2 regions of the Tissierella pigra genome follow, and region 2 is predicted to be linked to the other one. Evidence: a T-box and tRNA genes for the amino acid it is inferred to sense, from the RefSeq annotation. Region 2 holds a T-box; the other holds one or more tRNA genes.

Region 1 (16,181 bases), 120 kb from region 2:
AATGTAAATTCAAATTTATTTAGTAGCTTTATCATTCCTTCTTTATCCTGATTTACTCCCCTAATCTCTATATTTTTGATATTATTAGTTTCACAAAAACTAATAAACCACGATATCATCTTAGAGCCAATTCCTTGATTCGGTTTCTTTAAATAGAACCAAGGAATTATTAAAGTTTCATTTTCAAATCTAAAGTTTATCTGCGTAAATTTGTCTTCTGATATATTGCTACCATCTTCTAATATTACAAAAGAGTCTTTACCCTTCTCATAGATATTAATATTAGGACTTAGTGCATCTTTCATATACTTTACTAATGTATCAAAGTATGATTTATTAAACAATTTCATTCTCCTTTAAGTTCTCTTATTCGAGTTAATAAAACACTATTTTCTTAAATATTAATAACTATTTCATTTTCAAGTTCATCTAACATATTCATAATCTCATCCACTTTTTCAACTATGCGTTTCTGCTCTGCAAGAGGGGGAAGGGGAATTAAGTAATTCATGATAAAATCTTTACTTATCCTTTGCTGTCCTGCTGTTCCAGTATATGTTGATACCCCATCTTTTATAAATCTATCTGTTTTACAAATGCTAAGTATATATTCGGGAATTACTAATCTATTTATACTTCTGATTATATGTAATTCTGTAGTCCCTGCACCTATTCCATTAACCAAGTTTTGCATAATTACTGACTTTTTATTTTCAAAACAAGGAGTTATTTTGGCTACTGCAACATCATTCTCTGCAAAATGAGTAAAACCTTTCTTTATATCCTTCCACAGCTTAGTTTCTGAAGTATGGTTATTTTTAAATCCTTCCTCAATTAATGCCATTGGGACAAATGAAGCTTGTTTCTCATCTTCAAATGAATTCCTGGGATTTATAATAGCAACTTCCCCCAACCTAACCCATTCCCACCCCTCAGGCAATTTAAATGGTTTTTCTTCCTCTGTAATCTCTGGTAGAGGCTTTTGCTTTTTTATCTTTCCTTCCTTCACTAAGTTGTCTCTTTCTTCCATAATCCTCTCTAACAACACACTTGCTGGTTCATCTTCTGGATTTTGTTCTACTAATTTCCCTTGTATAGCTTCTTGCAATACTTGATTTCGTGTTAGGTTAATAACTTCAAGTAAATCTTCCTTATTAGAATCAAGTTCATCTATTAAAGCAAATAATTCGTCTACTTTTTCTACTATGCGTTTTTGTTCTGCAAGAGATGGGAGTGGAAAAATATAGTTTCTTAAAAATGTTAATGAAATAAAAGATTGTACACCTCCCGATGATTGTTTCTTCATATCTTCTTGGACAAATAATAGATAGTAATATAAATATTTAGGTGTTATTAAACCCTTCTTATAGTACTTAAATAATGCAACATTTTTTATACTAAATTCCAAGTTTTCATTTACTATAACAGGATTACCTATGCTTCCTATCATAGCAAATAATATATCTTCATTTTCTACATTCGACCTTTCTGATATCTTTTTATGGTCTTCTATAGAAATAAATTTAATATCATCAAAATTTATTTCTCCATTGACTAAGTTTTTACTTGTTATAAGTGGAATTCCAGTATCCACATATTTAGGAGTATCATGGGTCCCATCTCTAACATCTAACACCTCTTGAAACCTAACCCATTCCCACCCCTCAGGTATTTCAAAAGGCTTCTCTTCCTCTTCAATAGATTCTAACTTCTTAGGTTTTCTTATTTTCCCTTCCTTTACTAACTTATCCCTTTCCTCCTTAATCCTCTGCACTAATGCAGACGCTGGTTCATCATTTTTATCCTGCTCTACCAACTTTCCCCGTATTGCCAGTTGAAGAATTTTATCTTTTAGCCCTTGTATATCCATTCCTATTCTTCAACTCCTTTCAATACTTCTGAAAGTTGTCCTATTAATCTATTGATATTCTTTGATTTTTTATCCATTATATTTAGTAGCTCATTTAAGCTATATTCTTTTTCTTCTTTGTTTAAATTGGGGTTCTTAAAATCTAAATTATAATTTGCTTTCTTTATTTCTTCTATGGTTACTGAATAAGCATTTATATCTTCTTTATCTCTATTATTCCACCAATCTTTTACTCCTTGTAAATGCTCTGTTCTAAATGGTCTTGTTTTAGTAAATCCATTTTTAATACCTTGTGGTAGTGGTACTTGATAGTAATCTATTTTTTCCGTAGGCTTTGTCTTATCGAAGAATAATATATTAGTAGCAATAGATGTATATGGTGCAAAGCAACCATTTGGTACTCTTACAATAGTATGAAGATTAAATTCGCTAAGTAATTTTTCTTTTATCGCTATTTTTGCATTATCATTTCCAAATAAGAATCCGTCAGGAAGTATTACCCCTGCTCTTCCATTTTCTTTTAATCTATACATAATAAGTGCCATAAATAGGTCTGCTGTTTCTGATGTTCTAAATTCTGTTGGGAAATTGATTTGAATACCAACTTCTTCTACTCCACCAAAAGGAGGATTCATAGCTATTAAGTCGTATTTATCTTTTTCTGTGTAATTCCTTATATTACTGGAGAGGGAATTGTCTCTTAAAATATTTGGACTATCTAAATCATGAAGTAATAAATTAGTCATACACAGTAAATGTGGTAATGGTTTTTTCTCTATTCCAAATAAAGATGATTGGACTATCTTTCTATCTTCAATAATTTTAGTTTGTTTTTCTAAATGATTAAGAGAAGATACTAAAAATCCACCAGTTCCACAAGCAAAATCTGCTATCTTTTCTCCTATTTGAGGATTTAAAATATCAATAATGAATTCTGTTAAAACTCTTGGAGTATAATATTCTCCTGCATTTCCAGCACTTTGTAAGTCTCTTAAAATATTTTCATAAATATCATTAAAGGCATGTCTATCTTCATATTCATCAAAATCTATCTCATTTAATTTATTAATAAGTTGGCGAAGAAGAGTTCCTGATTTCATATAATTGTAGCTATCTTCAAAAACAGATTTAACAATTAAAGCTCTTTTGTCTGTAGTTTCATCTACTGTTAAGTCTTTTAACTCCTTAAACAATCTTTCATTTACAAACTCTAATAATTCGTCTCCTGTCATTCCCTCTTCATCTTCTGCCCAATTTCTCCATCTTAAATCTTCTGGAATTATAGATTCATAATTTTCTTCAAATATTTCCCACTCTGATTCTTTCGCATCATATACTTTTAAAAATAGCATCCATACAAGTTGGGATATTCTTTGTGCGTCTCCATCTACCCCTGCATCTTGTCTCATAATATCTTGAATTGATTTAATTAGTGATGTAATAGTCATTAATTTCTGTCCCCTTTCTTTATTCAAGTAAAATGCTCCTTATATAGGAGCATCTATGCATATATTTGTTCTTCTAATTCCTTTACTGTTTGAATATACTTATCTCTACCTCCAAAGGACTTAATAATTTTTGTAGGTGTCCCTATTTCTGTAAACGGGTCTAATTTCAATATTTCTATACTTTCCAACTCTGATATTCCTTCATTCATATATTTATCTAAAAGAGCTTCTAAAACTTCTTTTGCTACATCTGAGTATTTACCAAAATAGTTTCTCTTTTTAACATTATCTGCTCTTTCTTTTCTTGTAAGTGGTTTTTGGTCAAAAGCTAAATGAAGGATTAAATCAAAATCATCTAAATCTTTTCCTACTTCTTCTTTTATAGCATCAAAAAAGACTCCTTTTTCCTCCAATTCTTCAATAATCGCCGTCTTCTTTTCTTCACTATTCCATCTGTTTATAAATTGATTTAAGTCAGCATATTCTTTCCTTATGTTTTTTCTTGTATAATCCTTTAGTGACTCTGTTACAAGTTTACCATCTTTGTCATAGTATTCAACCCTTTCATTTACTACCATTACTCCTACATCATCTACTACATATTTAACTCTTCCCGACCCCTCTTCTCCTCCTTCAAATTCACCTTCTCCTGAATTTCCTGAAGGTTGCCCTCCTATTCCTCCTTCTGTGTCTGGTGGAACGATTGTCTCTCCTTCTTCTGGTTCATAAATAACTACTGGGTCACCATCAAAGTCTGGGTCTGCAAAAAGTCTTGTAACTCCTCTAAAGTCCATAATGGTAAAATATTGTTTTCCGTATTCTTCTTTAATCCTTGTTCCTCTACCTATAATTTGCTTAAATTCTGTCATGCTGTTAATGTTGCTATCAAGAACTATAAGTTTACAAGTCTGAGCATCTACTCCTGTTGTCATAAGTTTAGAAGTAGTTACTATGGTAGGATATTTACTTGCAGGGTCTATAAAATTATCAAGCTGAGCTTTACCTTCATCGTTATCTCCTGTAATTCTCATTATATATTTATTATTTTCTTTTACTAAATCTGAATTTTCATTTACCAGTGCTTGTCTCATTCTTTCTGCATGGTCGATGTCTACACAAAATACTATAGTCTTATCGAACCTATCTGTCTTTTTTAAAAACTCTGTAACCTTTTTAGCAACTATTTCTGTTCTTTTTTCAAGTATTAAGTTCTTATCAAAATCGGATATGTTATATATCCTATCTTCTATTAAGTTACCATATTTATCTAACTTCCCTTTAGTTGGTCTATATCCCTCTAAGTCTTTATCTAAGGAGACTCTAACTACTTTATATGGTGCTAAAAAACCATCTTCAATACCTTGTTTAAGTGAGTAGGTATATACTGGCTCTCCAAAATAGTTAGATGTAGAAATATCTTTTGTTTCCTTTGGAGTTGCAGTAAGTCCTATTTGTGTAGCACTATTAAAGTATTCCAAAACTTCTCTCCAAGCTGAATTGTCTTTAGCAGAACCTCTATGACACTCATCTACAATTACTAAGTCAAAGAAATCTGGGCTAAATTCCTTATATACATTTTGCCAATCTTCACTTCCTGTCATACTTTGATATAATGCTAAGTATATTTCATGGGCTTTATCTATATTTTGTCTATTCACTTTTATCATTTTGTCCCCAAAATGCTTAAAATCATTTGTCATAGTTTGGTCTACCAATATATTTCTATCTGCAAGAAATAGAATTCTCTTCTTAGTCTTTGATTTCCACAGTCTATATATTATTTGAAAAGCTGTATAGGTTTTTCCTGTACCTGTAGCCATAACCAGTAGAATTCTATCTTGCCCTTTAGCTATAGCTTCTATTGTTCTGTTAATAGCTACTCTCTGATAATACCTTGGAGATTTACCACTCATATCAAAAAAATAATCTTCTATTATAATTTCTTCTTGGTCAAATTCTATACCTTTTCCAATCTTGTATCTATACCAAAGGTCCCCTGGAGTTGGAAACTCTTCTAATCTTAATTCTCTTTCTTTTCCTGTTAATCTATTATGTTCTATAAATCCATCTCCATTGGAGCTATATATAAATGGAATATCTAATATATCACCATATTCTAAAGCTTGTTGCATTCCTGCTCCCATAGATTTATTATTATCTTTCGCTTCTATTATTGCAAGAGGTATGTTAGGTTTATAGCTTAAAATATAGTCTGCTCTTTTTCTTTTCCCTCTGGCTACAAGATTTCCTCTGACGATAATTCTTCCATCTGTAAAGCTATATTCAGCCCTTACTTGAGTTTTTATATCCCATCCTGCTTTTTCTATAGCAGGGGTAATGTATTTCATCTTTATATCTTCTTCGGATAAAGCTTTTTTATTTATAACCACTACCCTCATCCCCTCTCTTTTGCTATGTATTTATAAAGTTTTAGAATATACTGGATAATCTTGCCTATATTATACCATAATTTCTATTGGAGTTAGATAAAGAACTCTATTAAATTTAAAATATGAACAGTTTTCAATATCATTATATTATTAGAAGCCTAAAAAGGAGTACCTTCATCAACATCTTTTTAGATTTTCGTACTCCTATATATCATAAATATTATTAACCTGCTTACATTTATTTGATTTTCCTAACAAAATTTAAACACTTCTTCCTCTGTATAAAAAATGCCTTCCTTATCTACATAATACTGGCCAATTTTAATCAGTTCTATAAAATTATAGTCTGTGTTTATAAAAAGTCTTTCTTTTTGCAACGGTATCCATTCTATTGAAAATCCTCTATATGCCCTGCTAAAAAAACTTTGTTTTATTTCTATTTCCATTATCTCTTTCCTCAGACTACCATTTCTTGTTTTTTGCTCTATTATAATCTTGTATTTAATAGAATAATCTTTATGGTGTTCTGGATTACTTTTTGAATTATTGTTAATCACCATAAATATATCCTCTAAACTTCTACTCTCGAAAGACTCAGGCTCATCATCCTCTTCTTCTATATCAATATACTCGAGTGCATATACATAATATCCGGCATACATATCTTGAATTCTTTCTAATTGTCCTTTAAGTTTATAAATATCTTTAATGCATCCTATGTCTATATCTTCTTCATTCCTACGCCAATTCACATAGTAAGTTGCTGGACCTTCTGTTTCAGTCACTAATTTTTCTTTAATTAATTTTTTTGAATCAATTATTTGTTTTGCAACTATCGTTTCTAAGTTCTCAATTCTTTCCATTGCTTGTTGAAGGGTTATATTTTGCCAATATGTTTCATTCATTTACTAATGGCTCCTTTCACATATCTTTTAAAATTTATCCAATAATTATTGGTAATGATTATTCCCTATCCATCCTCACAACACTATCTATGAAATTTAGGTTTATTTTTAAATATCATAGCTTTTCTCTTCACATTATCTTGAATCATGTGAAATCTTTCAGATAACTTCTTTTTATTAACTCTTAAATCGTCTTTATACATCCTAACACTTTCTTTGAGAGGTCTTCCTTATAGCTATATTTCCCACCATCTCCATCATAATCTTATAAATGCATGTCTTGTTTAAGAATGTGCTTCTTTAACTTTTTATCTTACATCATCACTTTGTCTCTGTTTTGGTTTTATTTTTAAACCTTTGACTATAGTTGAGGTATTCTTTCTTAAATACTTTTTCCATTAATAACAATGTTTCCTCATGTATAAATATTCTCCTCCTGGAGTTATTAGCTCATAAACGACATCCTTACTACAGTCTTGCTTATATCTTAGACAAGGAAATAATCCTATAATATCTACTATTACACTCTGACCCGTTTGGATAGCCTCTTTTCTTTTTTCCTCTGCAATTTGGTTACAATATTCAATGATTGCATCTTCTGTTTTATAACCATTCTTTATTGCTTCTATCATATTTTGGGAATGTGGGACTTCCAGAATTTCTTCAATAGTTAATACCTCCATCATAGTGCCTTCTTTATTATATTTAATCATAAAACCTTTCCTCCTCATTTTTCTTTGTAATAGCTCATCATTTAAATGTCTAATTCTAATTTAAGGATTTATCTATATTTCCTCAAATCATATATATTGAAATGTGTTTCTGTTATTTCGAAAGTAATACAATCTTCTTCTATCGTTGAAGAGAACCATATAACAACCTCAGAATTTTCTCCGAAAAAAACAATTTTCTCTTTCAGTTCAAAATCACTATCTTCTTCCTCTGCCCAGATATTATCCTTCTCTATGCCTAAATACTTAAAGTATCCTAAGTATAAAGCCCCAAGAAAGGAATCATAAGCCTCCTCCCTCAAATATGCTAACATATCATAATAATTATCATCATCATAATAATCTTCTTGGTCTTCTAAAGTAATTGGAATAACAATCTTTTCTCCGAGTAATACCTCTTTTAAAAATTGACTTCTTTCTTGTGCTTTCTTCGCATTTTCTCTGCTTTTTTCCATAATATCTTTCCTCCTAATTTTTATTTTATCTTTATCTAATTCATTCCTATTAAGAAAGCTCCTAAATGCCATCATCCGTAGTCTTGGAAGTCGCAGAGCTTTCTTCTTGTTTAGTTTTCAAAGTACAATTTAGTAGAATTAAACACAAAAAAACCACTTATATAGAAACTTAATTTTTGACATACCTACCCCTTGGGGCAAGTTAATTGTCTTAATTAAATTAATATATAAATGGTTTTTTATTATTATAAAAATATTCTGTTTTAAATTCTACTAAATTTATTAAATACTAAATATACAATAAAATTATAAATATTATATGTGGCAATGTTTTTAAATAGTTGCCTATAAAAAATTATATCCTAATATTACCAACTTTATTTTTCTTTGTCAACACCTTTTATTTTTATTTTTTGTTTTTTACCTTTAACCTTAAACCCTTTTTTAATTTTACCTGTTCTAACTATGTAACCTGAAAATAAAGTTCTTCAAGCTCCCATCCCTCCAACCCCTCCATTTTCCTACATTCCCATTTTACCATGAAAATAAAGTTCTTCAAGGGATTTAAGCAGGGATAAGGATTTAGGAATAAGTGAAAAGAATTAAGGGAATCAAGTAATTTCAAGGGGTTGAAGGAATATTGAAAGGAAAAGAAGAAAGAGAAAGGGAAAAGGCAAATGAAAATAAAGTTCTTCAAAGAATTGGAACAGGAATAAGGTTTAAGGGATAAGGATAAGGGAAAGAGAAGGTTGTGATTTCAAAGGTTGAAGGGTAAGAGGAAGGAAAAAGGGATATAAAAAAGCAGGAGGTTTCTTGGAATTTAATCTAAGACTCTCCTGCTTTGAAGAACTTTATTTACTTGTTGAAGAACTTTATTTTATGGGGACAATATAATTTTATTTCCTATATCTCTCTTCTATTATCTATAGCCTTTGCTATGGTTATTTCATCAAAATATTCTAAATCTCCGCCTATTGGAATACCATGGGCTATTCTTGTTACCTTTATTCCTAAGGGTTTCACCAGTCTAGAAATATATAAAGCTGTTGCTTCACCTTCCACTGTCGGATTAGTAGCCAGAATTATTTCTTTGACTTCATCATTTGACAATCTATCTAAAAGTTCCTTAATTTTTATATCATTGGGTCCTACATTGTCCATAGGAGATATAACTCCATGAAGTACATGATATTGTCCCTTATACTCTCTAGACTTTTCCATGGCTATAATATCTTTTGCTCCCTCTACTACACAGATTATAGACTTATCCCTTATGTTATCTCTACAGATATTACATGGGTCTTCATCTGTTAGATTACAGCAGATACTACAAAGCCTTATTTTATCTTTTGCCTCTATAATGGATTTAGATAATTTTTCTGCATCTATATCTTCCATTTCCAATATATAAAAGGCTAATCTTTGAGCAGTTTTTCTACCTATACCTGGTAAATGCGATAGCTGCTCTATTAAATTGGCTATTGGTAGTGCATACTGCTCCATTATCTTACTCTCCTTCTATTAGAACAATCCTGGGATATTCATTCCACCAGTAAGCTTATTCATTTCCTTAGTCATCATATCTTCAGCTTTTCTAAGAGCTTCATTTACTGCAGCTAGAACTAGATCCTGCAGCATTTCCACATCTTCTGGGTCTACTACACTTTCATCTATGGTAATTTCAAGAACTTCTTTTTTACCATTTACTTTGCAAGAAATAGCTCCACCACCAGCAGTTGCTTCTACTTCTGTTTCTTCCAATTGTTTTTGCATTTCCTCCATTTGTTTTTGCATCTTTTGCATTTGTTTCATCATATTTCCCATATTTCCACCCATTCCTGGGAATCCACGTTTTGCCATAATTAATTCTCCTTCCTTATTTTATTTGTACTATATCTTCTCCAAAGAAGTCTATGACCTCTTTTATAGCTTTATCCTTGTTTTTTTTTTCATCTTCAACTTTTGGTTTTTCATTACCCATTATAAATCTTATGTCTATATTCTTCTTAAAATAAGCAGAAATAGTATTTTCTACAAATTCCTTATTAGCAGGTTTTTCTATGGCATCTTTATGGAAACCAAAACCTTCTTTATATCCTATGGTCAGTGTATTATTAGAATAACTAACAAGTTTCCCTTCAATAAGTAAAGCAAAAATATTCATCTTCTTAGATTTTATACTTTGAAGTACTTGTTGCCATTCCTTGACTATTGTTTCAAAGGCTAAGTCCTTTCCGTCATCTGAAAAGCTTTCTTTTTCAGGTATTTTCTCCTCATGTTCTTCTGTTTTTAGTTCTTCTTTTTTTATCTCTGGTGTATTTCCTACATGAGTACTTTCTACTTTAGGCTGTTCTTCTATAACCTTTACTTCTTTTGGTGCACCTTCTTCTAACCTTCTTATTCTTTCTTCCAACGAATAAATATCCTCTAATTTAGTTATTTGAATTACTGCCATTTCGAGAATTATTCTAGGTTGAGTCGACCATTTTGCCTTTTCATCTGCCATTGTAAGTGTATCTAGGGATTTAAGTATAAAATTTAACTCTAGGTTTTTACTTTGTTCTATATATTTTGCCAGTAAGTCTTCATCTATATCTATTAATTCTAGAGGATTTTTAGATGTCTTTATTATCATCAGATTTCTGAAGTGCATAATTAAATCCTTAATAAATTGATGAATATCCTTACCATTTTGAATGACCTCATCTATTGTTTCCAATACATTTTCTAGATTCTTGCATATTATATTATCTATAATATCAATTATTAGTCCATTGTTTACTATGCCTAATATACCTATGGCATCTTCATAAGTGATTTTACCTTTGCCAAATGATACACATTGATCAAGTAAACTCAAAGCATCTCTCATTGCTCCATCAGAATTTCTGGCTATTAAACTCAGTACCTTTCTATCTACTTCTAGATTTAAGTTGCTACAAATACTCTCCATGTTCTCAATTATATCTTTTGTAGTAATTCTTTTAAAATCAAATCTTTGACATCTAGATAGAATTGTCTGAGGTAATTTTTCAGGTTCTGTTGTTGCTAATATAAATATTAGATGTTTAGGCGGTTCTTCAAGAGTCTTTAACAGTGCATTAAAAGCTTGAATAGTCAGCATATGAACTTCATCTATTATATAAACTTTATATTTTGCCCTAGCTGGTGGATATATTACTTTATCCCTTAGTTCCCTAATATCATCTATACCTCTATTACTGGCAGCATCCATTTCTATAACATCTATTATGCTTTCATCTAATATTCCTTTGCAGATTTCACACTCATTACATGGATTACCCTCATGAGAATTAAGACAGTTTACGGCTCTAGAAAATATCTTTGCTGTAGAAGTTTTACCTGTACCTCTTGTTCCTGAGAATAAATAGGCATGACCAATATTTTCCTTTTGGATTTGATTTCTTAATGTAATTGTTATATGTTTCTGACCTAAGACATCATCAAAGGTTTTAGGTCTATATTGTCTATATAAGGCCTGGTACATAATCTCACCTACATTTTTATAATATAATATATTATATCAGATTTGACCTTAGATTACACCTATTAATCTCATACTGCTACATCCTTAAAAAGTAAATATAGCTTTTATTGGAACAAGTTTACTGAAATCCATTATTTATAAAAGATAAATTAGTATAAAAAATTATTTTTTATACTATGCGTCAATATTAAGCTACGGGGTATTTATTACTGGTATGGATTAGAGACTGATAATATATTTAAAAAATTTAATGATAACTAAGGAGGAAATATATGAAAATAAATTTTAAGCTAAAGGTTATAGTAATAGCCTTATTATTTTTTTCACTAGTCAGTACAGTATCAGTATTTTATCAACTGGAGAAAATGGAAGCTGATAGTAGGGTAATTAATGATGCAGGTTCAGTTAGAGGGGGAAGTCAGAGACTTATTAAGTTGGAATTAACTGGAGAAAATGCAGATGAGCTTATAGAGACAATAGAGAAAAAAATAAATGGATTAATTGATGGAGATTCTGGGCTAGGATTGCCAAAGGCTACAGATGAAGAATTTATTTCGTCTATGGACAAAGTAAAAAAAGACTGGGAAGATATAAAGGAAACCATATATGAAAGTAGAAAAAGTGGAGAGAAATCTAATTTAATAAGTAAAAGTGAGAATTTCTTTGAGACCACTAACGAAGCTGTTGCAGCAGCTGAGAACTATTCAAAAGGAAAGGTAATATTTCTTAAATTCATTCAAGGTACAATATTTGTTTTTAACTTGATAATCTTAATATTTATTTGGATTATGAGTAATAGAGGAATTTCTAAGCCACTTATGCACTTATTTGAGGCAATAGATAATTTAGATGTTTCTGAGAATATCCCAGAAGAATTTATGGTTAAAAGAGATGAGATTGGTTTATTATCTAATGCCTTTCAAAAGGTTATAGATAGATTAAGGAACCTTATAAACCAAATATCAGAGTTATCCATTGAAGTGGCAAGTTTTTCTGAAGATCTCAATTTAACAATTAATCAATCAGCAATTGCAACAGATGAAGTTTCCAGAGTCATAGAAGAAATTGCTAATGGAGCAACTGAACAGGCAGAAGAAACTGAAAAAGGGGCAATGAAAATAGTACATTTAGGCTCTTTAGTGGAACAGGAACAGCAGTTATTAAGTGAACTAAAAGAATCCACAGAAAAAGTAAATATATTAAAGAGTGAAGGAATGGAAATCATAAAGGATCTTGTTGAAAAAACAGCAGATAATAATGAAGCTTCTAAAAAAATAAGAGAAGTAATAATAGATACTAGTAAAAGTGCAGAAAAAATTGCAAACGCAAGCCATATGATAAAGAGTATTGCTAATCAAACTAATTTATTGGCATTAAACGCGGCCATAGAAGCTGCAAGAGCTGGAGAAGCAGGTCTTGGATTTTCAGTAGTAGCAGACGAAGTGAGAAAGCTTGCAGAAGAGTCCAATAATTTTACTGAAGAAATAGCAAAAATAGTCGATGATCTTATGGAAAAGGTTGACTCTGGTGTTGCTATTATGAAAAATGTAGAAGAAATAGCAATTTTACAAACTGATAGCGTAGAGATGACTAGCAATAAATTTGAAGGAATAGCTTATTCAATAGAAAGTATTCGGAAGTCCATAGAAGATATAAATATATCTGGACGAGAGGTGATAGTTAAAAAAGATGAGATAATAAATATTATAGAAGGTCTATCTGCTATATCAGAGGAAAATGCAGCAGGAACACAAGAAGCTTCGGCTTCAGTAGAAGAGCAGACTGCATCTATGCAAGAAATTGCAAATGCCAGTGACTCTTTGTCTAGTTTAGCAGCGAAGATGAAGGAAAGTATTGATAGATTTAAATCTTAAAAATTAAATACAGTATTCATAGATTAAAATAATATTATGAATACTGTATTTTTATGTTTTATTTACTATATAAATAATCTAATTTAATGTAGACTTTACAGCCTTAAAGAATAAATATTTTTCATACAAAATTAAAACTTTCCTATTTGATTATAAAGAGGTTTACTGTTTCTTACTGATACTGTGAATTTATAGTTGACAGTTTGGGATATATTAGTTATAATATAGTCCTGTGAACTATTAAATATTTTGTGGAGAGATGGCTGAGCTGGCTGAAGGCGCTCGCCTGGAAAGCGGGTAAACGTGAAAGCGTTTCGAGGGTTCGAATCCCTCTCTCTCCGCCATTAGAAAATTTTACCGTGCTAGATGGGGAGGTAGCGGTGCCCTATAACCTACAATCCGCTATAGTAGGATTGAATTCCCAGTCTAGGCATCTCTGTTGTGGGGTCTGCCCTAGATAAGTGGCAGTGACGATTGGGTCCTACGCAACGGAAACTCATGAACCTCGTCAGGTCCGGAAGGAAGCAGCGATAAGTGAATATTTTCGTGTGCCGTGGGGATGCCTAATCTGAGTTAACTGTCTAGGTAACGCTTGGAACAGGATTGTCAAAGCTGGGTGCACGGTTACATAGTGAAAAAACTGTGGTTTTCCACAGTTTTTTTATTTTTTGTATATGAAATTAAAAAGGTGGGTTACCCCACCTAGTATTATCCTTGAAATGTTTTATTTGACCTTGTTAAATGATCCAATAGTTCTTCTTTTCCATAAGTAAGTCCAGATACTATATTAGCCTCTTCTTTACCTTCAAGTCCTTTAAATCCTGTATAGATTGGATTTATTATATCTATGGCTTTTTTAAAACTAGATGAGTCCTTTTTTATTTCACCTTCTGTTATTAGTTTATTTGTAAATAAATAAAGTGATCTAAGATTTGTGGATAATTCGTCTTTTTCTCTGAAAGTTATTAACAATTCAGATATAATGTCCCTTGAATTGTTAATAAGTTCATTTAACATAGTATAATCTTCTTTCTCTATGGCCTTTCCTGCATCTTCAAATCTTTCCATTAGCCCTTCATGTAAAAGTGCTAATAATCCCCAATCATTAGTTGATAATATTTTTTTTTCTAAAGTCATACTTGACATCTATATGTCACTCCTATCTCTGTAATAGTTGAAGTACCATTTGCGGCAACTGATTTGCCTGACTTAGCATACTTGTACCTGCCTGTTGCAAAATATTTAGTTTTGTAAATTCACTCATTTCTTGTGCCATATCTAAATCTGCTATTCTAGATTTTGATGTTGTTAAATTTTCTGCTGTATTATCTACATTTTTTATTGTATGTTCTAATCGATTTTGGATTGCACCAAGTTTGGAACGCATTGAAGAAACTTTTTTTATAGCTTTTTCATAAGTAGAAATTGCTTTGTCGAAATCATCGTTTGTTAATCCAGTCTTTACACTAAAGTTTCCACTAGATCCTGAAATAACAGAACCATCTGCTATCTCTAATCCATCTGCTCCAGATGCTCCTACAACAATATTAATCTCCTTCATATCAATTTCCAAAGTCTGTCCTTCTTTAGAACCTATTTGAAGGTTTAAGTCAGTGGCTCCATTTCCATCTAAATCTCCCTTTAATAAAGCTATTCCATTGAAATCAGTTTCATTACCTATCTTATCAATTTGTTCTGTTAATTGTTTAATCTCATCAGCTATTGTTTCTAAATCTTCATCCTTATAAATTCCATTTGCTCCTTGTACACTTAATTCTCTCATTCTTTGAAGCATTTCATGTACTTCATTTAATGCTCCCTCTGCTGTTTGAATTAGAGAGATTCCATCTAAGGAGTTTCTTGAGGCTTGCCTCAATCCTCTTATTTGTGCTTCCATCTTTTCCGATATAGCAAGACCTGCTGCATCATCTGACGCTCTATTTATTCTCTTACCTGATGAAAGTCTTTCTAAGGATTTTTGTAATCCTTCCGTATTCATATTTAATAGTCTATGGGTATTTAATGCTGGTATATTGTTGTTAATTCTCATGGTTTTTATCCCCCTCTAATTTATTTGTTTTTTCTATAAATGAAATTACCTCTCCTAATATTTGAAACATTTCCTTTGGCAGTTTGTCCACCTTTTCTTCTATTGTTTCTTCATTTAAAGCATTTTCATTTACTTCATCTTTAATATATGCCTTTTCAACATATTTTCTTGATATTAATCTTCTTTTCATAGTATCACCAATTTATATCCTAAATCTTCTAGAGATTTTTCCAATATATTAATTTTTTGGAGTAAAGAATCTTCTTCTAAATTTACATATACTTCTTTGCCTCTTACATTAAAATCCATATTTATAAGTCCCAAATTTTCTGTTTCAAGACTTATATAAAAGTTCATATTATTTTTATCAATGGCTTTTTCCCCATGGGATACTATAATATTTAAACTTTTATATTCATCTCCTATTTCCAGTGGCAACTGAAGTATTGTATCTTTTTTAGTTATCTTCTTTTGAATACTTAAATATTCGTCCTTTGGTTCTCTTTTATCATTGGAATCAAAAGACCTTTCTCCACTATTCAATAGACCTACTAAATCCTTATAGTTTTCTTTGAAGCTATCATCACCATTTTTAATGGATTCCGATATTTTCTCTTGAAGAATTTTTATATTTTCTTTAAATTCTTCATTGTATTTAGAATTATGAGGATCCTGTATATCCTTTAATATATTGGCAATTCCTTTATTTCCATTAAAAAAAAGATTTACGTCTTTAATCTCTTTTAAGGTCATAGGAATTTGGTTCTTCATTATAATTGGTAATATTCTTTCTTCATTTCCTTTAATATCTTTTATTTCCTTGGTCATTCTATGGTTTTCTTTATATCTGTTTACCTTTTTTTCTATATAATTATTTAATTCATTTATTTCCATATGTTCCAAGGATTTTCCTTCTTTAATGCTTTCCCTTATTATATTTGTAGTTAGGC
Region 2 (16,181 bases):
TGCAGGATATAGTAAGTATTGCAGAAGGATTTATTAGTAACTTCAATGAAAACAATGGAGATAACTTACTTTTCTATGGAACTACAGGTCTAGGAAAAACCTTTCTCTGTAGCTGTATAGCCAAATCTCTCTTAGATAAAAATAAAATAGTTATATATCAGACTGCATTTACGATACTTGAAATAATAGAAGGACATAGATTTAAAAGGGATACAAAAGCAAATGACTATGAATACAACTCTCTATTTGACGCAGACTTATTAATAATTGATGATTTAGGTACTGAAGTATCTAATACTTTTACAAATGCAGAGATTTTCAATATAGTAAATACAAGAATAATAGGAGGCAAAAAGACTATAATATCTACTAATTTGACTCCAAAGGAAATATCAGAAATATATACAGACAGAATATTTTCTAGAATATTAGACAAGTTTATTCCATTGAAGTTTTATGGACCAGATTTAAGGTGGGAATAATATTTAGTAAATAATAAATAGTGAATCAGGGGGTGAGATAGTGGATGCAGGTGAAAGAAGACAGGAAATAATTAATATATTGAACAAATCAAAGGATCCAGTAAAAGGTACAGAATTAGCTGAAAAACTACAAGTAAGCAGACAAGTAATAGTTCAAGATATTGCAATATTACGGGCAAAAGGGGAAAATATATTTGCCACACCTCAAGGATACTTGATGCCTAGAATTTATGAAAAAGATAGGCTAATAAAAACTATAGTGTGTAATCATAAAAATAATGAAGAATTAGAAGATGAATTAAGAACTATAGTGGATTTAGGTGGAAAGGTTATAGATGTAATAGTAGAGCATCCTTTATATGGAGAAATAAAGTCCCAACTACAAATAGGGTCTAGACATGATTTAATGCTATTTATGGATAATTTAAAGACAACTAAAGCGGAGCCCTTATCCTCACTGACAGACGGTGTTCATTTACATACTATAGAAGTAAATAGTGAAGAAATATTTCATAAGATAAAAGAAGCACTTTCAAAGAAAAAATACTTGATAAAAGAGTAATGAGATGATATATTTATATCTATAGCTGACAAGACAACTGTAAATATAACTTAACTCGGAGGTGTGGAAAATAGCAAAATCACAAGGGAGTATAAGAGATTATTTTGTTAAGATATTAAATGGCATGGCTTTAGGACTTTTTTCATCTTTACTTATTGGACTTATAATCAAACAGTTAGGTACATTGTTTAATATGGAAGCTCTTATTTTATTTGGCTCAATAGCACAAAAATTAATGGGACCAGCCATAGGTGCAGGAGTAGCCTATAGTGTAGGTGCTCCGCCTTTGGGAATATTTGCTTCAGTAGTTACAGGGGCCATAGGTGCAGGAAGTATTACTTTTGATGGAGCTATAACAATTATCAATACAGGAGAGCCTGTAGGTGCCTTTGTAGCAGCTTTAATAGGGGCAGAGTTTTCTAAGTTAATTAGTGGTAAAACTAAGGTAGATATAGTATTAGTTCCTCTGTCTACCATTATAGTAGGTGGGTTTGTAGGAACTCATATAGGTCCATATATGACCACAATAATGAATTTCTTTGGTAATATAGTAAATACAGCAACAGAAATGCACCCAATTCCCATGGGAATAATAGTATCAGTAGTTATGGGAATAGTTTTAACACTACCAATAAGCTCGGCAGCTTTAGCAATATCCTTAGGTCTTTCAGGTCTTGCAGCAGGAGCCAGTACAATAGGGTGTGCAGCAAATATGATAGGATTTGCAGTAGCTTCCTATAGAGAAAATGGATTTGGAGGATTTATAGCTCAAGGCTTAGGCACTTCTATGCTTCAAGTTCCCAATATAGTAAAAAATCCTCTAATATGGATACCTGCCATAGTATCATCGGCAATACTTGGACCTATATCTACTCAATTTTTAAAAATGGAAGGAAATAGTATAGGGGCAGGTATGGGGACCAGTGGATTAGTAGGTCAATTTGCTACTATAGACGTAATGGGTGGAAACCCTAAAACTTTAATTCTAATTCTTATGATGCACTTTATTTTACCAGGACTAATATCCTTCATAGTATCAGAATGGATGAGAAAAAAAGGATTTATAAAATTTGGAGATATGAAGCTTTAAACTTTCTGAATATATTGTTTTAATAAACTCCTATGGGGTATATAAAAGGCAGGAGGACAAACCTCCTAACTAAGGATAAAATAATTACAGAACAAAAGATAAGAATATCCATTAAAAAATCTAAATTTAGATTTTTTAATGGATATTTGCATTTTGCTATAAAAGTTTAGTAAAAGTCAGTACTTTTACTAGTTCTACTGAAACTAGAGAATTAAGGTTTAATTAAGGTTTCTGTTAATAAGGTTTAAACTTGATTTGTTATACTCATAATGAAAATAAAAAAATGAGGTGAACAATATGTTTAAAAAAGGATTAACAGGATTTCAAATAAAGCTCATTGCACTTTTTCTAATGATTTTTGATCATGTGCATTACTTTTTTTCGTTTACTAATAAGATACCTTTATGGTTTACATGGACAGGGCGTGTGGTAGCTCCAATATTTATTTTCATGACTGTGGAAGGGTTTATCCATACACGAAGTCGTGTTAAATATATGGGTAGACTTTATATGGGATCATTGATAATGGTTCTTGGAAATCAATGGATTTCAAGATGGTTTCCACGTGGTGATGACGCAGCTCTTATGACAAATATTTTTGCAACTCTCTTTTTAATTACTGTTTATTTAACCATAATCGAATACCTAAAAAAAGGTATTAAAGAAAGACGCATCATGTCTGTAGTGCTGGGAATTTTAGGATTGGTATTGCCTGTTGCCATTGGTATACTTATGATGATGAACCTTCATGTGCCAGGGATGATTCATGCAATTTTTCTATTACCAACCCCAATGTTTGTTGAAGGTGGTCCAGTATTTATAGCATTGGGAATATTGTTTTATTTAACACGTGATAAAAAAAGACTTCAATTGATTTTATATGCTTTAGTGTCTATTGCTTTAATGCCTTGGCAGAACTTCTCCTTACAAGGGATATTCTATGATAATTTCCAATGGATGATGATAGGAGCATTACCTTTCTTAGCACTTTATAATGGTCAAAGGGGTAAGGGTATGAAATATTTATTTTATGTGTTTTATCCACTTCACATTTATGTTTTATACGTTTTATCTACCTTTTTCGCGTAAATCACTTATCATGTGGTGACGAAATTGGGTATACTATACCTATATCAATAATAAGGAGCGGTATTATGGATGTGCTATTTAATAAAAAGATACTTGTTGTAGATGATGAAGTTGAGTTGCTAGAGATAATTGAACATGCCTTAAAACTAGAAGGTTTCACTAATGTTAAAACCACAAATACAGGTGTTAAAGCTTTGGAAGAATTTCATAGTTGGCAACCAGATATGGTGATTTTAGATGTAATGTTACCTGATGTCCAAGGACATAATCTGTGTAAGACCATAAGAGAGACTTCACAGATTCCCATTATTTTTGTATCTGCAAAAACAGAAGAAGTGGACCGAATTGTAGGATTTGCAATAGGAGCAGATGATTATGTAACAAAGCCATTTAGTCCAAAAGAACTTGCATATCGAGTAAAAGCACATTTGAAACGCTCAGAATCTACATCTGATCCACAGGATATTGAAACTATCTATTTTGGGCCATTTAGGATGATTCCTTTAAAAGGCGAACTTTTTAAGGAAGATGAAGAACTTGTGCTACAGCCAAAAGCCTATAAGTTATTGGAATATTTTGCAAGACATCCTAATTTGATTTTAAGTAAGGAGCATTTATGTGGTGCAGTCTGGGGAGAGGATTATATTGGCTTTGATAACACGATTATGGTACACATTCGAAGAATAAGAGAGCAAATCGAAGTAGACCCATCAAATCCAGAGTATTTAATAACGGTAAAAGGGCTTGGCTATAAGCTAGTAGTAAAGGACAAATAATATGAGATTACATTTAACCTTCAAATATTTGATAAGTATTATTATGGTTATTATTGTAGTGGGATTGGTCAACGGCCTTATGGCTTTTGGCCTATTTCATTTTGGGCCTAGGGAATCTTATTCCTATGGAATTGCCAATGAACGCTATATTAGTCCAGAAGATTATGTCAGACAGTTTTTTAAGCATATTAGCTTAGAGGAAGGACAATTTTCCTTAGATAAAAATGCAGAGCGTTCTTTAATCCAAAACCATGCTTGGATTCAGATACTTAGTACAGATTATAAGGTAAATTTTCAATTCAATGGGAATGAAGAGCTTCCGCAGATATACACCCCAATGACTTTAGTGCATAATTATAAATACGCCAATCCAGATACAATCTTTGTAAGTGAGGTGTCTTTTGGAGAAGAGACCTATACCTATTTAATAGGTATGCCATATAAAGATATTCAAAGGACGTTTTTTACCTTCAATAAAACTTACTTTGCCAGTATTATAGGTGGACTTGTGCTGCTGGTTTTTGCTGTGGACCTAATTTTAGGATTGCTATTTGGTATGGGTTTTAGTAGAGGCCTAACAAAGCCAGTAGGAGAAATGATTAAAAGTATAGAGGATTTGACTGAGGGAGGTTACAATCAAGTTCTGCCAACAAAGGGGTTATACGGATCGGTTTTTTCTAATATCAATAAATTATCGGATCAACTACAAGCCAATGAAAAAGAACGTGTTGCCATAGATACTATGCGAGAAAACTGGATTTCTAATATATCACATGATATAAAAACGCCACTGGCGTCTATTCGTGGATATGGAGAATTGCTTCGTAGTGATGAAAGAATTTCAGTAGAGAATATACATCGTTATGCAAAAGTTATTGAGGATAAGGCACTTTATATCTCAAACTTAGTAGATGATTTAAATCTAAGTACGAGACTGGAAAGTGGATATTTAGTGTTAAATTTACAGACAGTAAATCTGGTAACTTTGTTAAGAGATATTATTATTGATGTGCTTAACGGTGTAGATATGTCTAATGTTCATCTGGATTGGTATTGTGATGAAACACAGATTTTATGTCAGCTTGATCCTGTACTTTTTAGACGAGCCATAAATAACATTCTATACAATGCTATTACTCATAATGATAGATCAGTGAATATTAAGGTGAAATTAACTTATGAGGAAAATAAAATTTATATATATGTGGATGATGATGGTAAGGGAATCTCACCAGAGGATCTACCATATATTTTCAATAGACATTATCGAGGTACAAATACTTCTAATACAGTTGAAGGAACAGGTCTAGGTATGGCTATAACTAAGCAGATTATAAAAGTCCACGGAGGCGAAATTGGTGTAGAAAGTAAGCTAGGAACTGGCACGTGTTTTAGGATTATTCTTCCTAATTAAAGTATTATACCCCTATCTTATTTCTCAAAATACAAGATAGGGATATAATATTATTATTAACTATATTTTCAAGGTTTTAAAACTAAAAGAATCAATTATGCAATTATCCATCCTTCTGCTTTCTCACGAATTTCAATAAAACGCTTATAAATACCTGCTTCTTCTATTAAATCCATATGAGTACCTCTTTGTACAATTTGTCCATTATCTACTACAATTATTTGATCTGCATTTTGAATAGTAGCTAAACGATGAGCTATGGTGATAATAGTTTTTCCATGTACTAAGGCACTAATAGCTTGCTGAATGAAATGCTCATTTTCTGGGTCAATACTGGCTGTAGCTTCATCTAATATGACTATTGGAGCATCCTTTAACATGGCCCTTGCAATAGATATTCTTTGTTTTTCACCGCCAGAGAGGGTAGAACCACCATCTCCTATGATAGTATTATAGCCTTGAGGAAGGTTCATGATAAATTCATGACAGCATGCTTTCTTTGCTGTTTCTACAATTTCATCGAAGTTAGCTTCTGGCTTTCCAAATTTAATATTATTTAGAATAGTATCATGAAATAAATATACATTTTGGAATACCATGCTGATATTTTTTAATAAACTATCACAAGTCATCTCTCTAATATCTACATTTCCTATTTTAATACTTCCTTCATTTACATCATAAAACCTGGAAATCAAATTACATATGGTTGTTTTACCACTGCCAGATGGACCAACGATAGCAGTAGTTGTATTTTGTGGAATTTGGAATGATACATTGCTTAAGACATTTTTGTTATTGTAAGCAAAGGTTACATTTTGAAATTCAATGTTATAATTATTCAAAGAAATATCCTTACCATCATAATCAATAAATTCTGCATTTTCAATGGGCTCCAATTTATTAAAAGTAGCATCTATGATTTTTAGAACATGGGCTGCATTATTGATGGTTTCTACATTGCCAAAGATAACAAAAGAGAAGATAATCATCATTAGCATAGTTGGTATATCCATAGTTTCCTTTATGGCAAAAATAGAAGAAATGGCTATAATACATACAGATGCAGTTTTTAACACAAAATGATGCATAGTATTATATGGAACGTAATTCTTTTCAATTTTAAGATTAATATCCTTACTGGATTTATAAGCATTACGAATCCCATCTATTGAAACACCTTCCTGTTTAAAGGCCTTTACTACAGGCATTCCCCTAATATATTCAATAGTTGCATTGATCATAGTATCTTGTGCTTTTTGATGAATAGGAGCATTCTGATTACTTTTATTTCCTAAAAGTTTCAGGAATACTGCAGATAATACTATTCCTATTACAGCAGTTATTGCAATCCATATATTGTAAAATCCCATACATAATACCATGGTAAAAGCACTGATATATCCATTTACTACTGTATCAATCATTTTCATTCCGTGCATCTCAATGAAGGATAAATCTGTTGTAACAGCTGAAGTTAGTTCTCCAGTATTATTATTGCTGAAAAATCCAAGGGATACTCTTTTCAGTCTATTTCCGATTTTAGTTCTTTCTTCTGCTGAGACCTCATATCCAACACTTTCTTGTGTTTTAGCACGAAGATAGGAAAATAAAAATCTTCCTAGGACAGCAAATATCATATATATAGTTAGTAGGATAATTTCTTTACTAGCCAATGGTTTTTTTCCAGATATATCTTCTAATATCAGATTTAATCCATAAGCTGTTGCCATAATAGGCATTGCAGTAAACATAGTGTGTATAAAAGAATAAACAAACCCAATATATAATCTCTTTTTACGCATACCTGTCCATGCTATTATCCTTTTTATTGACCTAAACATATTACACTCCCCCTTATTCTTGATTTACTGCCCATAGTTTCGCCCCAATATGTGCTGTCCACATATCTTTATAAAGGCCTTCTTTTTTTAATAACTCTTCATGGGTGCCTTTACTTTGGATTTTTCCTTTTTGTAGAACAATAATTTGATCTGAATTTTTTATAGTAGATAATCTATGGGCAATTACTAACAATGTTTTTCCTTTCGTAAGTGCTGCAATGGATTTCTGGATTTTATCTTCATTTTCCGGATCAGTAAAAGCCGTTGCTTCATCAAGAATTATGATTGGAGCATCTTTTAATATTGCTCGAGCTATGACAATTCGTTGCTTTTCTCCACCAGACAGTCTTCCACCAGCTTCACCAGCACTGGTATTATATCCCTTTTCAAAATTGGAGATAAATTCATCACAACATGCAGATTTGGCTGCTTGCAAAACTTCCTCATCAGTTGCTTTTGGATTGCCTAAGCGAATATTTTCAAGTAATGAACAGTTAAACAAGAAATTATCCTGTGTAACAAAACTGACCATATCACATAGTTGACTTAGAGGTATTTCTTTTATATTTGTATTACCTATTTTTATTTCACCTTCATTTACATCCCAAAAACGAGCAATCAATCTTGCTATGGTAGATTTACCACTACCAGATGGGCCTACTAATGCTGTAAAGCTTCCTTGTGGAATCTTTAAACTTAGATTTGATAACACCTCGTTGTTATCTGTACTGTCATAGGAAAACGAAACATTATTTAATTCAATATCATATTCTTTAATAGAAACTAACTTATCTGCATTTTCCAGTTTTGTTAGATTAAGTAGACTATTGGCATCTCTTACAGCATATTCAATAGATTTTAAGTCATTAATGAATACTGTAAAACTTGTTAGTGGTCCTATAATTCCTAGAGATAAAATCATACACATAGTAAGCTCTGCCGGGCTTAAACTTCCCTGTTTGTAAAGAAACATTCCTATAGGTAATGTGCCGAGTAAAGTGGAGGGTAGAACAGCTCCGCCAAAATTCATTAATTTCCATGTACTCCTAAACCAGTCCAAGGTGTACTCTTTGAAAGAGTGTATGGCTTTTTCAAACTTTTCATATGAAGTTGTAGACTGATTAAATGTTTTAATAACCTCTATTCCTTCTACATACTCTACAATGACTCCATTGACATAGGCGCTAGCTTCCATATAATCATTATATTTTTCATTGAAGTTTCGCATCATAAAACCATATGCAATAAATGAAATGGGAACTGTTATAATTGATGCTAATGCCATACGCCAATTTATTACAAAAAGATAAATGAAAACGCAAATTGGTAATAAAAGATTTGAAAATCCTTCTGGGATTAAATGTGCTAGAGGGAGTTCAATTGTTTCTACTCTGTCTATTATAATACTTTTTAAATTTCCCACTGTTTGATTTAATACTGTACCTAGAGGTGCATACATTAATCTATCTGCCATGGACATTCTCATTTCCTCTAAAATTGTATAAGCAGAAATATGTGATAATGTAGTTGAAAAGCCGTGGAATAACAATTTAATTACATATCCTAAGAGACAAATAGATGTCCAAAATAATATATTATTTACAGACTGTTTTCCTTCAAAAAAGAGAATGATTATCTGATATACTCCAAAATAAGGGATTATACCTCCAGCCACACTAATAACTTCTAAAAAAATAGAAAAAATTAATTTTCTCTTACATGGTTCTGCGAATTTCATAACGGTTTTTAACCAAGATTCTTTATTCATAATGCTCTCCTTTCTAAAATTAAAGTTCATATAATTGGGAATAGTTATTTAACTATTCCCAATTATATTTTATATTTAGCAACCTATCTACTCTAATGAGTCCATGATACTCCATTTAGACAATGGAATTTCTATACTCCTTTGGTGATTTTCCTATAACGGATCTAAAGGCTGATGCAAATTTACTGGAATTATCATATCCAACTTTATGTGCTATTTCAGAAATATTTTCCTTAGTTTGTCTTAACATAATTGCAGCCTTGTTCATACGATATACTCTTATATAAGAATATATTGAAGTCCCGTATACTCCCTTAAAACATAATTTCATTGAGGTTAAAGGAATATTAAACTTTTCTGAAAGCTCGTCTAATGTATAATGATCCTCTAAATTTGTGGTAATAAGTTCCTGAATTGCCTTTACCTTTTCAACTTGAGTTTTATAATAGTATGGTCTTTTATCAAAGTTTTTGGGAATCTCTAAAATGCTTAGATGAAGTAGTAGTTCTAAAATCTTTATTTTCAAGTAATCATCTTTTATCTTATTAGGTATTGTATAGAGCTCCAAAAATATATGTGCTATTACCTTATCTGCTTGAATAATAAAAGGTCTATTTAACATAAAAAACTTTTTACTTAAAGCAGCTAGATCAATAGAAAATCCTCCATATAGTTTTACAACTTCCTCTGCTTCTTCAATATGAAATACTAATGATATTCCATGGTAATGATTCAGAGGAAATCCAAAGTTTTGAATATGGTTTTCTCGATGGTTTATCTGTAAATCACCAGCTTTCATGTATACATAGGTATCGTTGTCCAATTTCCATTCCATTCTTCCCTCCCGACAGAAATCGATGCAAAGGAAATTAGCCTTTGTATGAAATTGAGAGGAACAACTTTCCATGTGAAAATCATTATATATTAAAATAATTCCTGGAAATACTTTTATTGCTGTCATAATGCCATCACCAGACTTATCTTTCATTCGATAAATTGTACAATCTTCACTTTGAGAAAAAGTGGTGATATTGTCACCTAAAAAGGTTTTTTCTTCCCATGACATTTTATACACTCCTTTCCGTTTCACATCCTATCTTTATTGTGCAATTATCCCTTATTTTATACAATTCCAGCCTTTTTAAAGTGCTTATGAAGTAATTTTTTACCCATAAACATCCTAAAATGGAAGCAATGACTGTTATAATACATAAGATAATCATTAAACTTGGGTTCATAATTTCTAAACATTGCTGAACAATAGGTAATGTACCTGTAGTTTTTATACAATGCTATGTAGACATCTTGCATATATACAAATGGAATATATTCACCAAGGGCATAGCCTAGCATAATAGAAGAAAATCCAAATACAGCTGCTATAAATTTATTTCTTCCTATTAAATTAAAAAGTAGCTCTCCCACAAATCCTCCTCTAAAACATAGACTTTTACTCCTAATGAATAAACAGAGGCTAAAGCAACTTTTTGTTTTTCGCCACTAGATAAATCAAAAGGTTTTCTTCCCATTAATGGTGAAAACTTTAGTCTATCTACTGTTTCAGAAATGTTTCTTTGCATTTTATCTGTAGAAACACCATGGTTTTCACTTGGAAAGGAAATTTCTGTTTTTACATGTAGGGTAAAGAATTGTGAACGTGGGTCTTGAAAGACAGAACCTACTTTATATGATCTTTCTTTTATTGATTCACTAGTTATGTTTTGATTACATATAGTTCCCTTCCCTTTTAATTCTCCCTGCTCTATGATCAGGTTTTGTGGACTTAAATTCAAGTGGTTTATCCATAAAAGATTAAATCACGTCCTTTTAAAATAGTATTTATCCTTTGGAAGTTAGTATCGGCTAACTATAAGATAGAAGTAGATAATATCATATACTAAATAGTCTAATATAGATTTGTGAGATTGTCTGCTCTATAAAGACCGTTATACTCCATTTAGACAAATATATAATAGAAATAAGTTAAAAGTTTATAGATTTTTATCAAGATATATCTGGTCAAATTTTATTTTTATTATAAATTAAAAAAACCTTGACAATTGCAAATATTGTGTTATAATATCTATAATTAAATACTAGGCAAAGAAGGGAAATAGTAAGTATATAGCTTTTTAAGAGAGCCAATGGTTGGTGAGAATTGGCAAAGCAAAATATTGAATCCGTCCCAGAGTCTATGAATTTCGAGTGAGCCTTCGGGCTAACTAGGGTGGCAACGCGGGTAACTCTCGTCCCTAATATTTATTAGGGATCGAGAGTTTTTTTATGACCTAACTTAGCGAACGACAGTGAGCTTTAGTAGGTCAAACGCAATGAGAACCAAATCTATATGAGCGTAGCGAGTGAATAGATTTGAGTTTCGAAACTGCGGCAAATGACCTAATACAGCGAACGACAGTGAGCTGATGTAGGTCAAACGCACCTACGCTGTCCGTTTTGTCTGCAATTCGCTATCGCTCATTGGACAAAAAGGCAATGAGAACCAAATCTATATGAGTGTAGCGAGTAAATGAATTTGAGTTGCGAAACCGTGGCAAATGACCTAACCCGATTTGTGTTTTGGGACTGTGGAAAATTTAAGGAGGAAAGAATCATGTTAGATATTCGAAGAATCAGATCAAATCCAGAAGAAGTAATAAAAGCCTTAGGAAAAAGAAAAGGAGAATTTCCTATTGATAAAGTTTTAGAATTAGACGAAACTAGAAGAAATATTCTTGTAGAAGTAGAAGAAATGAAGGCAAGACAAAATTCAGTATCAAAGGAAATACCTAAACTGAAAAAAGAAGGAAAAGACCCAGCACCTATTTTTGCTGAAATGAAGGAGTTGTCAGAGAAAATAAAGGATCTAGATGTAAAAGTAAAGGAAATAGATGAGGATTTAAGAAATACTTTACTTCAAATACCAAATACACCTAATGAAGCTGTAATAGAAGGTAAAGATGATACAGATAATGTGGAAGTAAGAAAGTTTGGAGAACCAAAGGATTTTACATTTGAAGCAAAGGCACATTGGGATATAGGTACAGACTTAAATATATTGGACTTTGAAAATGCTACAAAGATTACAGGAGCTAGATTTACAGTTTTTAGAGGTTTAGGTGCAAGACTTGAAAGAGCCATTACACAATTTATGTTGGATTTGCATACAACAGAACATGGGTTTACTGAAATGGCTGTTCCATTTATGGTAAATAGAGATAGTATGACAGGTACAGGTCAATTGCCAAAGTTTGAAGAAGATATGTTCCATCTACCTACTAAAGACTACTTCCTTATACCAACAGCAGAAGTTCCCCTTACAAACCTTCTTAGGGATGAAATATTAAATGAAAAGGATTTACCAATATACTATACAGCATATACTCCTTGTTTTAGACAGGAAGCAGGGGCAGCAGGAAGGGATACAAGAGGGCTTATTAGAAACCACCAATTTGATAAGGTTGAATTAGTTAAGTTTGTAAGTCCAGAAAATTCCTATGAAGAATTGGAAAAGCTAACTTTAAGTGCAGAAGAAGTATTAAAGAGACTTAATATACCTTATAGAGTAGTAGCTTTATGTAGCGGAGACTTAGGCTTCTCATCTGCAAAGACTTATGATATAGAAGTATGGATGCCTTCATATGGCAGATATGTAGAGATTTCAAGCTGTAGTAACTTTGAGGATTTTCAAGCAAGACGTGCAAACATTAGATATAGAAAAGAAGAAACAGGAAAAGTTGAGTTTGTTCATACTCTAAATGGCTCAGGGTTAGCTGTAGGCAGAACCTTTGCAGCAATTTTAGAAAATTATCAAGAAGAAAATGGAACAGTAATAATTCCAGAAGCACTAAGGCCATATATGGGAGGATTGGAGAAAATAGAGAAGTAAATTCTATAATAAGGAACTAGATGAAACTCATTCTAGTTCCTTATTATTGCTTTTTATTATACAATAAGAGACTAAAAGGGGATTATATGATAAAATAGAGAAAAAGTATTTTAGAGAGGTGGTAAAATGAAAAATAAAAAATTAATAATGAATATAACAATAATTTTATCTTTTATTTTTATATTTAATGCTTTTGCCTATGGTGATAGCACAAAGGTTGTTACATTGGGGAAAAACTTAAATGAAGACCAACGAAAACAAATGTTGAATCTTTTTAATGTAAATAAAAATGAAGCTACTATAATAGAAGTTAATAATGAAGAAGAAAGAAAATACTTAGAAGGAGTAGCAAGTGAAGGACAACTGGGAAAGATAACCATATCATCCTCCTATGTAGAATTATTGGAAGAAGGTTCTGGTATAGATGTACAAACATATAATATCTCTTGGGCAACAGAAGAAATGTACCGCAGTGCACTTATTACAGCAGGTGTAAAAGATGCAAAGGTTATAGCTGCGGCTCCTTATCCAGTTTCAGGAACAGGAGCTTTGACTGGTATACTAAAAGCCTTTGAACAGGCAGCAGGTATAGAAATAAGTGAAGAACAAAAGAAAGTAGCTAATGAAGAAATTATTCAAACAGGAGAATTAGGAGAGGTCATAGGTAAAGAAAAAGCCAGTGAACTAATAAGAGAGGTCAAAGAAAAGGTTATAGAGAAAAATGTAAAGACTCCAGAAGAAATAAAAAAGATTATTATTGAAATTGCTGGAAAATTAGATATAAATCTAAATACTAATCAAATAAAAGATATTGCAAAGTTAATGGAAAAAATAAGTAAACTAGATTTAAATACAGAACAAATTAAAGAACAATTAAAAGGTATTGGTCAAAAACTTGATGAAACATTAAAAAATAATGAAGAAGTGAAATCATTGCTTCAGAAAATACTAGATGCTATAAAAGAGTTTTTTAATTCTTTGTTTAAAAGAAAATAATTTTAAAACCACTGGAAATTCTATACTTTTCAGTGGTTTTGAAATTATTATTGATAAAATTTCTCCATATAGTTAATATTAATATATGGAGGTGTATTATGAAAAAATTTAGATTATTCGTTATACTTTTAGTATTTATATTATTGGTATCAGGATGTAGGCAGGAAAGCGGTAAATTAAATCAAGACACAATAGTTATTAAGAACTTAAATGGAGTAAAAGAATCTACCATAAATAAATATAAAATAGATGTGGATTTAGATACTGAGTCCATGACATACAAAGGGAAACAAACCCTTATGTATACAAATAATACAGATGTAGATTTAGAGGAAGTTTATTTTCACCTATATCCTAATGCCTTTAAGACATTGGAAAATGCACCAATTTTATTTAATTTAGGACAAAATACTAACTCCTTAGATTATAGGGAAGGCTTGATAGATATAAAGAAAGTAAGCTCAGGAAATAAGGATTTAGAATGGAATATACATAGTATAGATACTATTCTCCATGTAAAACTCAACGAAACATTAAAGAAAGGTGAATCGACTGAAATTTATTTAGAATATAATGTAAAATTGCCTACTACAAAGGATAGATTTGGATACCATGATAAGGGAATAAATCTTGGAAACTGGTATCCCATAGTATGTGTATATGATGAAAATGGATGGAACCTAGACTTATACTATAAAGTAGGAGACCCTTTCTATAGTGAGGTATCTGATTATGATGTGACTATAACAGTACCTAAAGAAGTAGTAGTTGCTTCCAGTGGGAAAATCTTATCAGAGAAGGTAAATAAAAATAAAAAGACTTACAAAATAGAAGGGAAATTAATAAGAGATTTTGCCTGGGCTGCAAGCAAAGACTTTGTAGTGAAGGAAAAGAAAGTAGAAGGTACAATCGTTAAGGTTTACTCAATAAATAATAATTCACATATGATAGATAAAACCTTAGAAATAGGGGAACAATCTTTATTGACTTTTAATAGAATCTTTGGTGAATATCCTTATGGTGTATATTCCATAGTAAATACTGAGTTTCCTTCTGGTATGGAGTATCCAGGTATAGTTTTTATATCTAATGACTATTTTTATAAACATTTAACAAATATATTGGAAAAGGTCATAGTCCATGAAACTGCACATCAGTGGTGGTACGGTTTAGTGGGAAACAATCAAGTTAAAGAAGCTTGGTTAGATGAAAGTTTAGCCACATATTCAGAACTGATATATGTAAATGAAACTAGGGGAGAAGAAGAAGCTAGAAATTATTATAATGAAAATATTAGATTAGGTTATGAATATGGAGCTCAATATAGGAACATAGGAAATGAAGTAGTGAATAAACCTTTAGATGAATTTGCAGGATGGGATGATTATTCTATTTTAGTATATCTAAGGGGAGCAATGTTCATAGATAGAATAAAAAATGATTTTGGAGAAGAAGCTCTATACGAGATACTTAATAAATATTATGAAAGACATAAATTTCATATAGCAACTACTGAAGATTTTATTAAGGTCTGTGAAGAAGTAACAAAAACTTCCTTTGAACCATTAGTAAAGGAATATCTAAATGGAAATAAATAGATAAGGCAGAGAATATCCATATTCTCTGCCTTATCTATTTATTATATATTTCTAGCAAGTATATGAGAAATATATAATACATTATATAAATATAGATATATTTTTGTTACAATAAGTATGGAGGGATTTTATGAAGAGGCTATTATCAATTTTACTAATATTTATGATTGTAATAACAGGTACTATATCCTATGGAGATAGTATAAATACATATATTCCAGTTGTTTTAAGAGAAAATTTGCGAACATATATTTTAGCTGATTTTGAAACTGGAGAAATATTAGAAGAACATAATATAAATGAAGTAGTGGAAATAGCAAGTATATCTAAGCTAATGTCTTATTTAGTAGTAATGGAGCAAGTGTCAAAGGGAAATGTTTCCTTAGATGATATTATTACCATAGATAAGGATACTACTAAAATAAAGGGTTCTAGTTTTAAACTAAAGGTTGGAGAAGTATTTACAGTAAAGGAACTACTGGAAGCTGCCATAGTTATATCTGGAAATGATGCCGCATATGCACTATCAAAATATGTGGGAGGAACTGAAGAAAACTTTGTGAAGATGATGAATGAAAAGGCAAAAGAAATAGGTATAGAAAGTGCAGTATTCTACAATTCTACAGGACTTCCCATACCAGAAAAAGATGTACAAAATAAAATGACTACAAAGGAA

Evidence for each region. A T-box is a leader RNA that pairs with one kind of tRNA and senses whether it is charged. The one in region 2 lies ahead of serS (serine--tRNA ligase), so its partner is inferred to be a tRNA-Ser.
Region 1: it has a tRNA-Ser gene. The T-box ahead of serS (serine--tRNA ligase) is inferred to sense a tRNA for this amino acid. The anticodon was not compared.

Annotation. Positions count from the first base shown of each region.
Region 1 is NZ_JAHLPJ010000001.1:3,615,452-3,631,632, forward strand. It holds gene KQI41_RS17500 (hypothetical protein) at 1-344, opposite strand, end outside; gene KQI41_RS17505 (restriction endonuclease subunit S) at 395-1,870, opposite strand; gene KQI41_RS17510 (type I restriction-modification system subunit M) at 1,873-3,345, opposite strand; gene hsdR (EcoAI/FtnUII family type I restriction enzme subunit R) at 3,372-5,708, opposite strand; gene KQI41_RS17520 (hypothetical protein) at 5,960-6,613, opposite strand; gene KQI41_RS17525 (hypothetical protein) at 7,012-7,326, opposite strand; gene KQI41_RS17530 (hypothetical protein) at 7,395-7,799, opposite strand; gene recR (recombination mediator RecR) at 8,703-9,302, opposite strand; gene KQI41_RS17540 (YbaB/EbfC family nucleoid-associated protein) at 9,321-9,659, opposite strand; gene dnaX (DNA polymerase III subunit gamma/tau) at 9,676-11,307, opposite strand; gene KQI41_RS17550 (methyl-accepting chemotaxis protein) at 11,580-13,181, shown strand; tRNA gene KQI41_RS17555 (tRNA-Ser) at 13,435-13,525, shown strand; RNA gene ffs (signal recognition particle sRNA large type) at 13,539-13,805, shown strand; gene KQI41_RS17565 (flagellar export chaperone FliS) at 13,890-14,327, opposite strand; gene KQI41_RS17570 (flagellin N-terminal helical domain-containing protein) at 14,341-15,231, opposite strand; gene KQI41_RS17575 (hypothetical protein) at 15,221-15,421, opposite strand; gene KQI41_RS17580 (DUF6240 domain-containing protein) at 15,418-16,181, opposite strand, start outside.
Region 2 is NZ_JAHLPJ010000001.1:3,739,203-3,755,383, reverse strand. It holds gene KQI41_RS18190 (ATP-binding protein) at 1-482, shown strand, start outside; gene KQI41_RS18185 (transcription repressor NadR) at 523-1,044, shown strand; gene KQI41_RS18180 (PTS sugar transporter subunit IIC) at 1,106-2,134, shown strand; gene KQI41_RS18175 (TraX family protein) at 2,432-3,223, shown strand; gene KQI41_RS18170 (response regulator transcription factor) at 3,289-3,999, shown strand; gene KQI41_RS18165 (sensor histidine kinase) at 4,001-5,413, shown strand; gene KQI41_RS18160 (ABC transporter ATP-binding protein) at 5,509-7,257, opposite strand; gene KQI41_RS18155 (ABC transporter ATP-binding protein) at 7,271-9,025, opposite strand; gene KQI41_RS18150 (helix-turn-helix domain-containing protein) at 9,141-10,091, opposite strand; gene KQI41_RS18145 (MptD family putative ECF transporter S component) at 10,148-10,450, opposite strand; gene KQI41_RS18140 (ATP-binding cassette domain-containing protein) at 10,426-10,818, opposite strand; T-box leader at 11,120-11,282, shown strand; gene serS (serine--tRNA ligase) at 11,637-12,911, shown strand; gene KQI41_RS18130 (DUF1002 domain-containing protein) at 13,038-13,907, shown strand; gene KQI41_RS18125 (M1 family metallopeptidase) at 14,006-15,505, shown strand; gene KQI41_RS18120 (D-alanyl-D-alanine carboxypeptidase family protein) at 15,636-16,181, shown strand, end outside.